DNA from 2 places in the Methylobacterium sp. P1-11 genome. Region 1 is predicted to be linked to the other one. Evidence: riboswitches for the same ligand, from Rfam matches in the RefSeq annotation. Region 1 holds a riboswitch; the other holds the start of a gene.
The links. Region 1 has a riboswitch for thiamine pyrophosphate ahead of thiC (phosphomethylpyrimidine synthase ThiC). Riboswitches for the same ligand answer to the same signal wherever they lie in the genome.

Region 1 (5,600 bases):
CGGGCTGATGGGTCCGGGCCCGCGACGCGACCCAGTCGATGCGACGGCGCGGGCGCTCGTGGCGCTCACGGATTTGGCCGGGACGCATCCGTTCCGCTTCACGGCGGCCCTCGCGAACGGCCGCGACCTCTACGCGTTTCGATACGCCGCCAACGACATGGCCAACTCGCTCTACTACCGCACCTCGGAGGGCGGCGTGGTCGTCGCCTCGGAGCCGCTCGACCGGGACCACGCAACCTGGACGCCCGTCGCCGAGAACAGCGTCGTCATCGCGCGGCGAGATGCGCCGGTCGAGGTCCTGTCCCTGGCGCAGTTCGGCCTGGGCGCCGTCCCGATCGACGAGCCAGTCCGCCGGCTGCGCGCCTGAGCGAGGGCGTTCAGGCGACGCGGGAGAGGCTACCGGCCTGCGATCCGTGCGTGCCACGCGCAGAATCGTAGGCGCGATTGCGCAGAGCGGTCTCGCTCGGGAGCTGATCGATGACGTTGCCGGACGCCGGATCGACCACCTGGAAGACGATCGAACTGGTGTCCGGATCCTGTATGTAGCGTGCCTTGCCGCCGTTCGTACCGATGTCGAGCTTCACCGCCGGTTCCAGCGGCGCGGTGCTCGTCTGGGGCTCGGGCGCCTCCTGCGTCACGGCGGCGGCGGCCGTGGCTCCCAGCGCATCGAGGCCCTGAGGCCCCGGCGTCGTGGCTGTCATCTGGCGGATCTCCATGGCCGGTCTCCTACGATCCTGTGATCGGAGGATTCAGCCGGTCATCTGCCTAATCATCGGTTAAGGGCTGCGCCTCGTCCACTGGATGCTGGCCGACGGTCGGAGATGCGATGAACATCCCGTTACCGCCGTGACACAAATCCGTGCTGCTTTCTCGGCGAGGGGCGAGTCGTCGCGCATCTGACCCGCCCACCCGGTGATGGTGCCGAGATCAAGCCCGCGCCGCACGGAGCTTCGCATGCGGAGGATCTATCTGGTGTTCGCCATGGCGACGTCGGCGCTCGCCGCGCAGGATCCCGGAGGTGATCCGGCCATGCGCGCGCTTTTCATCCGCGCGCACCTTTGCGAGCTCGCGGAGCGGATCGACACCATCCACCGGCGCGGGCCGGTCGGCGTATCACGCGACCGCTTCATCGTCGTCGGGTTGCGCGAGCAGCCGCAGCGCTACGTCCAGTGCATCTTCCAGGATCGCGATACCCGGATGCTCTGCGAGGCCGCGTCGGGCGCCTACGGGCCGCCGGATGGGAGCCGCCTGCGGCTGGATGCGTCTGCTCGGGACGCCTTGAAGGCACTCGGATTCGTTCAGGAGAGTCCGCGGGAGAACTTCGCCCGGATCGTGGAGCTTGGGAACCCGCCGGTGAGCGGCATCGCGGCGGACCTGATGCTCGCGACCTTGCACGACGCCTATGGCGCCCGCCCGGGCGCCGCTCTCGATATCGAGGCTCCGTACGGCGGATCCCCGGGGAGCGGGTGCGGCACGCCCGCATCCTGAACGGATCGGGCGTGCCGCCGTCTCACTCGGCGGCGTCCACGTAGAGCTTCCCGCCCTCGGCCAGGAATTCCTGCGACTTCGCCCGCATGCCGGCCTCGGCCTCGGCCTTGGACATCGCGGGCGACGCGCCCACGACCTCGCCGGCCTCCTCCATCGCCAGCACCTCGGCGCGGAGATCCTGCGTGATCTTCATCGAGCAGAATTTCGGACCGCACATCGAGCAGAAATGCGCGACCTTGTGGGCATCCTTCGGCAGCGTCTCGTCGTGGTAGCGGCGGGCCGTATCGGGATCGAGGCCGAGGTTGAACTGGTCCTCCCAGCGGAAGTCGAACCGGGCGCGGCTCAGTGCGTCGTCGCGCAGCTGCGCGGCGGGATGGCCCTTGGCGAGGTCGGCGGCGTGGGCGGCGATCTTGTAAGTGATCACGCCGGTCTTCACGTCGTCCCGGTCGGGCAGGCCGAGATGCTCCTTCGGGGTGACGTAGCAGAGCATCGCGGTGCCGAACCAGCCGATCATGGCGGCGCCGATGCCCGAGGTGATGTGGTCGTAGCCGGGGGCGATGTCGGTCGTCAGCGGGCCGAGGGTGTAGAACGGCGCCTCGCCGCACTCCTTCAGCTGCTTCTCCATGTTGACCTTGATCTTGTGCATCGGCACGTGGCCGGGGCCCTCGATCATCACCTGGCAACCCTTGTCCCAGGCGACCTTGGTCAGTTCGCCCAGCGTCTCCAGCTCGCCGAACTGCGCGGCGTCGTTGGCATCGGCGATCGAGCCCGGCCGCAGGCCGTCGCCCAGCGAGAACGACACGTCGTAGGCCCGCATGATGTCGCAGATCTCGTCGAACCGCTCGTAGAGGAACGATTCCCGGTGCCCGGCGAGGCACCAGCGCGCCATGATCGAGCCGCCGCGCGAGACGATGCCGGTGACGCGCCGGGCGGTCAGCGGCACGTGGGCCAGGCGCACGCCGGCATGGATGGTGAAGTAGTCGATGCCCTGCTCGGCCTGCTCGATCAGCGTGTCCTTGAAGACCTCCCAGTCGAGCTTGAGCGGGTCGCCGCCGACCTTCTCCAGCGCCTGGTAGATCGGCACCGTGCCGATCGGGACCGGGCTGTTGCGGATGATCCACGAGCGGATATTGTGGATGTTGCGGCCCGTGGACAGGTCCATGACCGTGTCGGCGCCCCAGCGGATCGACCAGACGAGCTTCTCGACCTCATCCGCAGCCGAGGACGTCACCGCCGAGTTGCCGATATTGGCGTTGATCTTGACCAGGAAGTTCCGGCCGATCGCCATGGGCTCCAGCTCGGTGTGGTTGATGTTGGCTGGGATGATCGCCCGGCCGCGGGCGATCTCGTCGCGCACGAATTCGGGGGTGATAAAGGGCGGGACCGAGGCGCCGAAGCTCTGGCCGTCGGCGAGCGCGGCCTCGGCGCCCGCGAGCATCGTCTCGCGGCAGACATTCTCGCGATGGGCGACGTAGATCATCTCCTCGGTGATGATCCCCGCGCGGGCGAACTCGTACTGGGTCACCCTCTGGCCCGGGGCCGCCTTGCGGATGGTCCGCTCGGCGGGGCAGGGGGCCACGAGCTTGTCGCCCGCGAAGCCGTTATCCTCCGGCTTCACCGCCCGCGGCGCAACGGCCGCGTAGCCGCGCGCGGCGATCCAGGGCTCGCGCACGCCGGGGAGGCCGGCATTGAGGTCGATGCGGGCCTCGGTCTCGGTATAGGGGCCCGACGGGTCGTAGACCCGCACCGGTTCCTCCTTCGGATCGGAGAGCACGATCTCGCGATAGGGGACGCGGATGTCCGGCCGGCCGGCCGGGCTCGCATAAGCCTTACGCGATCCGGTGACCGGACCCGTGGTCACGGTCTCGGGGCTGCCTTTCACGTCCTTGGGGAGAACGGGTGCGTTCATCGTGGGCCTCTCCTCGTGCTGGAGCGGTCCGGTCCACGCGATGGCCGAGATGAGATGAGGCCGCGCGAGAGGCGACCGCAGGTTCCCGTCCCTCCGCCGGTATGAGCCGGATCAGGTTCAAGGGTCAGGGCAGCGCGCCCAATCTCAGCCCCCTGCAGGGCCCCCCTCGGAACGGTTCCAGACTCGGGCCCGCGGACGGCTTTGTCAATGCTGACAGGCCGCCCTAGAAAACACTTCCCGAAAACCGTCCGTCCGAACGCATTCGTACGCCCGCATCCCATGCGTCTCCTCGCCGGCCTCCCGCTCGCCGCGTTCCTGCTCTGCGGGTTGGCCTGCGCCGCGCTCGTCCTCGGACAGCGCCGCTTCCTCTATCCCGGAGCCTTCGACCCACCGCCCCCAAGGCCGGTGCCGCCCGGGATTGCGACCATCACGGTCGCGACCCAGGATGGCGAGGCCCTTCACGGCCTCTGGCGCGCGCCGCGGCCGGCCTGCGGCGTCATCGTCAGCTTTCATGACAACGGATCACGCCCGGAACCGCACGCGGCGCGCTTCGCCGCGGAGCCGTGGCGGGCGCGCGGCTGGGGTCTGCTGACTTTGGCGTATCGCGGCTATCCCGGCTCGACCGGCAGCCCCAGTGAGGACGGGCTGATCCGCGACGGGCTCGCAGCCGTCGAGGCCGCGCGGGCGCGGGCGCCCGGCGCGCCGATCTTGCTCCACGGCCACTCGCTGGGCGCTGCCGTAGCGGTCGCTGTCGCCGAACGTGTGCCGGCGATCGGCCTCTACCTGGAGGCGCCTTTCGACTCGATGACCCACACCGTGCGGCTGCATGTCCCGCTAGCCCCGATCTGGCTCCTGCGCGACACGTACCGCTCGGATCTGCGCATCCGAGGCAGGATCGAACCGCTTCTGATCGTACAGGGCCGCGACGACACGGTGGTGCCGGTCAAGCTGGCGCGGAGCCTCGCCGAGGCGGCCGGGCCGCGGACGCGGATCGACGTGACTCCGGGCGATCACGTGTCCATCCTGGGGGCCCTGGACCGCGAGGCCGAGGCGCTGTTCGGCCAGCGGATCGGTCAGGCCTGCCCGCAGCCGGTCGATCAGCACGAGTAGGAGAGGAGGCTCGCGTGGTCGGACGGCGCTCGCAGCGCAGGAGCGCCGAGGATCAGGACGCGCCGGGCGTCCAGGGGCGCCCGGACCCGGTCTGCCCTCTCTGCGAGCGCCCGATCCCGCGCCGCGCCCGCTCCAGCCTCCATCACCTGACGCCGAAGCTGAAAGGCGGGACCCATCGCGGCACCGTCCGGCTGCACCAGATCTGCCACTCGGCGATCCACGCTCGCTACAGCGAGGCCGAGATCGCCAAGCGCCTCGCGGATGTCGAGGCCCTGCGCGCCGATCCGGAGATCGCCCGCTTCCTTCTCTGGGTCCGCGGCAAGCCCGACGATTTCCACGCCGCCACGCGCATGACACGCGCGCGGCAATCGGCGCGGCGCAAGATCTGACCGGCCGGCGTTTACCGCCCGTTCGTCACATCCGCAGGTGGCGGCCGCCGCGTTCCTTGCCGTCAACCCGAACCGGTCCAGGATCGCTCCGATCGCGAGGGTGGCACGATGGCCGGGGTCGGAAATAGGGAGGATCGGCTCGCCTGGGTCGATATCGCCAAGGGGATCTGCATCCTCCTGGTCGTCATGATGCATTCGGTCACCGGCACCGGTGAGGCCATGGGCGGCGAGGGTTTCCTCCACCCGGTCGTCGCCTTTGCGAAGCCTTTCCGGATCCCGGACTTCTTCCTGCTGTCAGGCCTGTTCATGGGGCGGGTGATCGGCCGCGACTGGCGCCTGTTCTCCGACCGCCGGGTCGTCCACTTCGCGTATTTCTACCTGCTCTGGCTGGTGATCCAGTCAGCCGCCAAATACGGCAGGATCGTCGGCGATGCTGGTCCCGCGGCTTTTGTGGAGCACCTCGCTTATGCCCTGGTCGAGCCCTATTCCAGCCTGTGGTTCATCTACCTGCTGGCGGTGTTCTCGGTCGTCACCAAGGTCCTGCACCGGCTGCCCGGCGGCGTGCTGCTCGCCGGTGCCGCCCTCCTGCAGATCGCCGACATCCGCAGCGACTCGACCCTGATCGAGGAGTTCTGCGCCCGTTACGTCTTCTTTCTCGCGGGTTACCTGTTCGCCGACCGCATCTTCGCGCTCGCCGACACGGC
Region 2 (5,600 bases), on a different contig from region 1:
GCGGACAATTACATCCGTGTCGCCACGGGTCTGGACTACCTCGGCGCGGCGCCGATCCGCGGCAGCCGCACCGGGGGTGGCACCGAGACACTGGACGTGAAGCTTCGGGTCGAGCAAGGCAGGGCTTCCGCTCAATCCTGATCGCTCAGACATCGGTCCGCCGACCGCACGAGGGCCCGAAGACGATGACCTACTGCGTCGGTGTCCTGGTCGAGGAAGGGCTGGTCATGGTCGCCGATACCCGCACCAATGCGGGGCTCGACGACATCTCGACCTATCGCAAGCTCCACCATTTCAACGTGCCGGGCGAGCGGGTGATGATGCTCGCCTCCGCGGGCAATCTCTCGATCACCCAGTCGGTGCTCAGCCTGCTCCAGGAGGGCGTGCCCGGCGAGGAGGACGGCGAGCCGCCGCAGAAGCTCGTCGAGGCGCCGACCATGTTCCAGGCGGCGCAGCTCATCGGCCGGGCGATCCGTCGGGTGCGATCGATCGAGAAGGATGGGTTCGAGGCCGCCAACATCCGGTTCTCGATCTCCCTGCTGTTCGGCGGCCAGATCGGAAACGGCGAGATGCGGCTGTACCTGATCTACTCGGCCGGCAACTTCATCGAGTGCAGCACCGATGCGCCGTTCCTCCAGATCGGCGAGCATAAATACGGCAAGCCGATCCTCGACCGGGCGGTGAAGTATACGACCGAGCTGTACGATGCCCTGAAGGTCAGCCTCGTCTCGATGGATTCGACCATGCGGTCGAATCTCGGGGTCGGCCTCCCGATCGACATCGCCCTGGCGCGCCGGAACGCGCTGACGTTGGAGGTGAACCACCGGATCGAGGTCGGCGAGGGCTATTTCCACGATCTGCGCGAGCGCTGGTCGGCAGCGTTGCGGGCGGCCCACCGAGCGATACCGCGGCCGCCTTACGGGCCTTCCAGCTCCTAGAGCAGCCGCATTATCGGCCGTCCTTGCGCGCGGAACGAAGCGATCCAGGGTGGCGCGTCATCGCCGGACGTGGCGCGTCCCTGGGTTGCTTCGCTATGCTCGCAAAGACGGCATCTGTTTCTTCACGTGGCGACGGAGACGGTCAGGTGGCCGTCCGCGCCGCTGAAGTCTCCGCCGCGCTCCAGGCCTCCAAGAGCGTCCGTGTCGCGTCGGCCGGATCCGCGGCTCGCATCAGGCCGCCCATGATGGCGATACCCGCCGCCCCTGCCGCGCGGCAGGACCTAACCGCCTCCGGACCGAGACCGCCGAGCGCCACCACGGGCAGGCCGGCGCCGAGGCTGTCCGCGAGTCCCGTCAGGCCCAGCGCCGGTCCGTAGCCGGGCTTGCTCGCGGTCGCGAAGATCGGGCTGAGGGTCACGTAGTCGGCGCCGGCTTGCGCGGCAGTCGCGACCTCCTGCGGGGTGTGCGCGGAAACGCCAATCAGCGCAGCCCCGCCCAAAGCGGCCCGCGCTGCCGCGATTGCCTCCGATCCCGAGCGACCGCCGAGATGCACGCCGTCGGCACCGAGGGCGCGCGCCAGCGCGATATCGCCTCCGACAGTCAGGACGGCGTTCGCGGCCTGCACGCATTCGGCCACGCGCGCGCCAAGGCGCAGGCGGGCGTCCGCCTCAAGATCCCTGTCGCGGAACCAGATCCAGCGCCCGCCGCCGTCGAGGACCGCCTGCACGGTCTCGACGAGCGGCCGCGGATGCCCGTGCCGGTCCGTCACCGCCAGCAGCGGCGACGGCAGCGCCCTCACGAGCCGACGAGGCCGAGCTGCGGGCTCGACGGCTCAGCCCGGCCGCGGCGGGGGATCCGCCCGGCCAGATGCGCGTCGCGCCCAGCCTCCACGGCCCGGCCCATGGCGCAGGCCATGCGCACCGGGTCGTCGGCTTTCGCGACCGCGGTGTTGATCAGGCAGGCGGAGGCGCCGAGTTCCATGGCGATCACCGCATCCGAGGCGGTTCCGATCCCGGCATCGACCACCACAGGGATCTTCGCCCGGCGGCAGATCAGCTCGAGATTGGCGGGGTTGGCGACGCCCATCCCGGAGCCGATCAGCGAGCCCATGGGCATCACGGCGGCGCAGCCGAGATCCTCCAGGCGCTGGCAGATGATCGGGTCATCGTTGCAATAGGGCAGCACAACGAAGCCGTCATCCACGAGGTGGCGGCAGGCCTCCATCAGTTCGGTGACGTCCGGGTAGAGCGTCTCCCGGTCGCCGATCACCTCGACCTTGATCCAGTTGGTGTCGAGGGCTTCCCGTGCCAGCTCGGCGGTCATGATCGCGTCGCGGGCTGTCTCGCAGCCGGCGGTGTTCGGTAGGAAGCGCTTGCCCTTCAGGATCTTGACCGTGTCCGAACCGTGTCCCTGGAGCGAGACCCGGCGGATCGAGGCGGTGACGACCTCGGCGCCGCTCGCCTGGACGGCGTCGCGCATGATCGCCTGCGTCGGGTAGCCGGCCGTGCCGATGAACAGCCGGGACGACAGGCGCACCCCGGCGATGGTCAGGCTGTCATCCTCGCTCTCGGGGCGCAGCGGCGTAAGGCTCTGGTCCATGCTCAACCTCCCTGCATGGCGCGGACGATCTCGATGCGGTCGCCCTCCGCGACCGGGGTCTCGCCCCAGTCGCGGCGGCGCAGCACGCGGCCGTTCAGCGCGATGGCGACGCCCTGCGGGCTCTCGATCCCGCTCTCCTCCGCCTCGAGCCGGAACACGGTCTCCACCGTCTCGGCCGCGCAGTCCCGCGGCTCCCCGTTGATGACGAGTTTCATGCCGAGGCCCTCACGGCTTCCGGCTGGCCGAAACGTGCGCGCGTGAAGGGACGGGCGACGTCCGGCAGCGCGCCGTGCAACACCAGTTCGGCGACGGCCTGGGCGGTGACGGGGGCGAGCAGGTAGCCGTTGCGGTGGTGGCCGGTCGCGGCGACGAGACCCGGGGCGAGTTCGTCAAGGATCGGCGCGTCGTCGTCCGAAGTCGGGCGGTAGCCGCTCCATACGGACTCGACCTCCATCTCCTCGATACCGGGCAGGACCCTGCGTGCACCCTCCAGCAGGGCGTAGAGCCCGCCCGCGGTGACACCCGGCCGGAAGCCGCAATCCTCCACGGTGGCGCCCACGATGAGTTGGCCGTCGCTCTTCGGCGCCATATGAACCTGCTCGGTCCAGACCATCCGGGCAAGCGTGCCGATACGGGCGGTCGTGCGCAGGGCCAGGGACTGGCCCTTCAGCGGCCGGACTGGCAGGGCGAGCGCGTCAGGCAGCAGGCCGCTCTCCCCGCTCCAGGCGCCAGTGGCCAGGATGACGGTTTCAGCTGTCACGAGGCGATCGCCGGCGCGAATGCCGGTCACGCGGCCACCGGACCAGTCGAGGGCGGTGACGGCTGTCCGCTCGGCCATGACGACTCCCGCCGCATGGCAGGCCTCCGCGAGGGCGTCCATGACCAGACGGGGATCGACCTGATGGTCGAGCGGGCAGTGGATCCCGGCGGTGACGGAGGGGCGCAGGCCGGGCTCAAGACGCCGGACCTCGCTCCCCGGCAGCCAAGTGGCCTCGAGTTCCGACCGACGCTGAAGATCGTAGCGGAAGCGGAGGCGCTCGACCTCGTCGCGGCCGACCGCCAGCACCAGAGTGCCATCGGGACGATAGTCGATGGACCGGCCGGATTCAGCCTCCAGTGCATGGCGGTATTCAGGCCAGAGGCGGAGCGATTCCAGGGCGAGGGGCAGCAGCGGGTCCGAGCCGGGCTCGTGTTCGGCGGCCGGAGCCAGCATGCCGGTGGCCGCGAGGCTCGCGCCCGCCCCGATCGTGTCTCGCTCCAGCACGGTCACGGCGCGGCCCGCCCGGGCAAGCCGCCATGCGATCGACAGACCGATCAGGCCACCGCCGATGACGGCGACGTCGGTCCGCACCGGCAGAACGGCGGGCGCGACGACGCCCTCGGGGCTGCGGCGGCGGCCAATCGGTGAGGCAGGTCGGTCGAGGGGCACAAGCATCTCCGCGTATTGACGTCGCGGGGAGCGGGCCGTGTGCTTCTGTGAGAAGCTGTGGCCTGCCTTTCGGGCGGCCGCGGTCCAATCCCTACGCCGGTATGAGCCGGATCAGGTTCGAAGGATTTCCGCGCCGCAGGTCCTGACGGACGTGCCAGCGGTTTCTCAGCCCCTTGCCGGGGATCTCCCTGGAACGAGAGGAGATTTGGTCGTCCGGGCTGCACCGGTCAACCCCGATGCTGGCCGATGGCCTCCGCAGGCCGGACATTCGCCGGTCGCAGTCACCGCTCGGATACCAAGCCGCGCGAAATCCGATTGCCGCCGCAGAGTGAAGCCGCAGGCAGCACCGACCCTTCACAGATCCCCGGTCAAAGCAGGTGCGATCCTTCGGGCGGAGTGGGACCCGTGCGCACATTCGTGGTCGTCTGCACGATCGGCTTCCTGTCTGCCACGGCGTTCCAGAAGTTGCGGGAGCGGGCGCATCCGGAGACGGAGCCGCCCGTCCTGCCCGCGGCGTCGGTTCCGGCCGTCGACGGTGCCGTGGCGGGCGTCGCACTTCAGTCCGGCCGCAACGGCCACTTCTTCGTCAATGCCCTGATGGACGGCCGCACCCTGCCGATGATGGTCGATACCGGCGCGAGTTCCTGCGCGTTCTCGGAGGAGGATGCCGAGCGGATCGGGATCCGGCTCGCGCCCGGCGACTTCACACGCGTGTGGAACACCGCGAACGGGACCGTGCAGGTCGCACCGATCCGGATCGCCGTGATGCAGGTCGGATCGATCACCGTGCGGGATGTCGAGGCCGTGGTAATCCCGCGGGGACGCCTGGCAACAAGCCTGCTCGGCATGTCGTTCCTGAAGCGCCTGCGCGATTTCAGCGTCAGCGGCGGGACGATGACGCTGCGGGGCTGAAAGCGCTCCGGGCCTGTTCCGACCTGCGATCCGACACCTCCCTGCCGAGCCGGCTTGAACCCGTTGGGCCGACCCGATCCGCTCTCCGGCCGCGGCCAACGCGCCGGTCCCACCGCCGGTGCCGAAGGCTTCGAGATGCTGTCGATGATCGGCTATCGAACAAAGCGCGTCGCCGTTCGATTTATATAAGTTTCGATCGTATATATCTCATAGGCAGCAAATTTCGAATAGGTCTATATAATTTCCCCGGCGTGCGCACTCTGCGCCTATCCCCGATTTTTGATCGTGCTGGAAATAAACGCACCGTTTTGCGAGTGCTGGCTGTTTGCGGTAAGCGAGGCATGAGACGTCATCCTGTATCGTCAACATGCGTAAAGGCGAATTTGATTATGAATAAGTATGGTCAAAAGATCTGCTTGGCGATGATAGTCAAGAACGAGGCGCACATTATTCGGAGGTGTCTGGACTCTGTTCGGCCAGTTATCGATCATTGGATTGTCGTCGATACGGGATCAACGGATGGGACGCAGGATCTCGTCCGTGCGGTGATGTCAGATCTGCCCGGTAAACTGGTGGAGCGGCCATGGGTCGACTTCGCATTCAATCGGACCGAGGTGTTGCGACTCGCGCGGCCGCACGCCCACTATTCGCTCATCATCGACGCCGATGATGAGCTCATCATTCCGTACCAGTTCGCTATGCCGCGCCTCCGCCACGCGGCC

Region 2: it holds a riboswitch for thiamine pyrophosphate, as region 1 does, so the genes downstream of both, thiO (glycine oxidase ThiO) here and thiC (phosphomethylpyrimidine synthase ThiC) in region 1, are expected to answer to the same signal.

What each region holds. Positions count from the first base shown of each region.
Region 1 is NZ_NPKS01000016.1:144,338-149,937, reverse strand. Features, by position in the region: gene CIW48_RS17790 (class II glutamine amidotransferase) at 1-367, shown strand, start outside; gene CIW48_RS17785 (flagellar protein FlaG) at 378-716, opposite strand; gene CIW48_RS17780 (hypothetical protein) at 955-1,488, shown strand; gene thiC (phosphomethylpyrimidine synthase ThiC) at 1,511-3,397, opposite strand; TPP riboswitch at 3,469-3,574, opposite strand; gene CIW48_RS17770 (alpha/beta hydrolase) at 3,677-4,507, shown strand; gene CIW48_RS17765 (HNH endonuclease) at 4,522-4,896, shown strand; gene CIW48_RS17760 (acyltransferase family protein) at 5,005-5,600, shown strand, end outside.
Region 2 is NZ_NPKS01000006.1:50,123-55,722, reverse strand. Features, by position in the region: gene CIW48_RS08050 (transglutaminase family protein) at 1-141, shown strand, start outside; gene CIW48_RS08045 (peptidase) at 186-938, shown strand; gene CIW48_RS08040 (thiamine phosphate synthase) at 1,081-1,737, opposite strand; gene CIW48_RS08035 (thiazole synthase) at 1,734-2,537, opposite strand; gene thiS (sulfur carrier protein ThiS) at 2,540-2,752, opposite strand; gene thiO (glycine oxidase ThiO) at 2,749-3,972, opposite strand; TPP riboswitch at 4,037-4,165, opposite strand; gene CIW48_RS08020 (TIGR02281 family clan AA aspartic protease) at 4,372-4,878, shown strand; gene CIW48_RS08015 (glycosyltransferase) at 5,301-5,600, shown strand, end outside.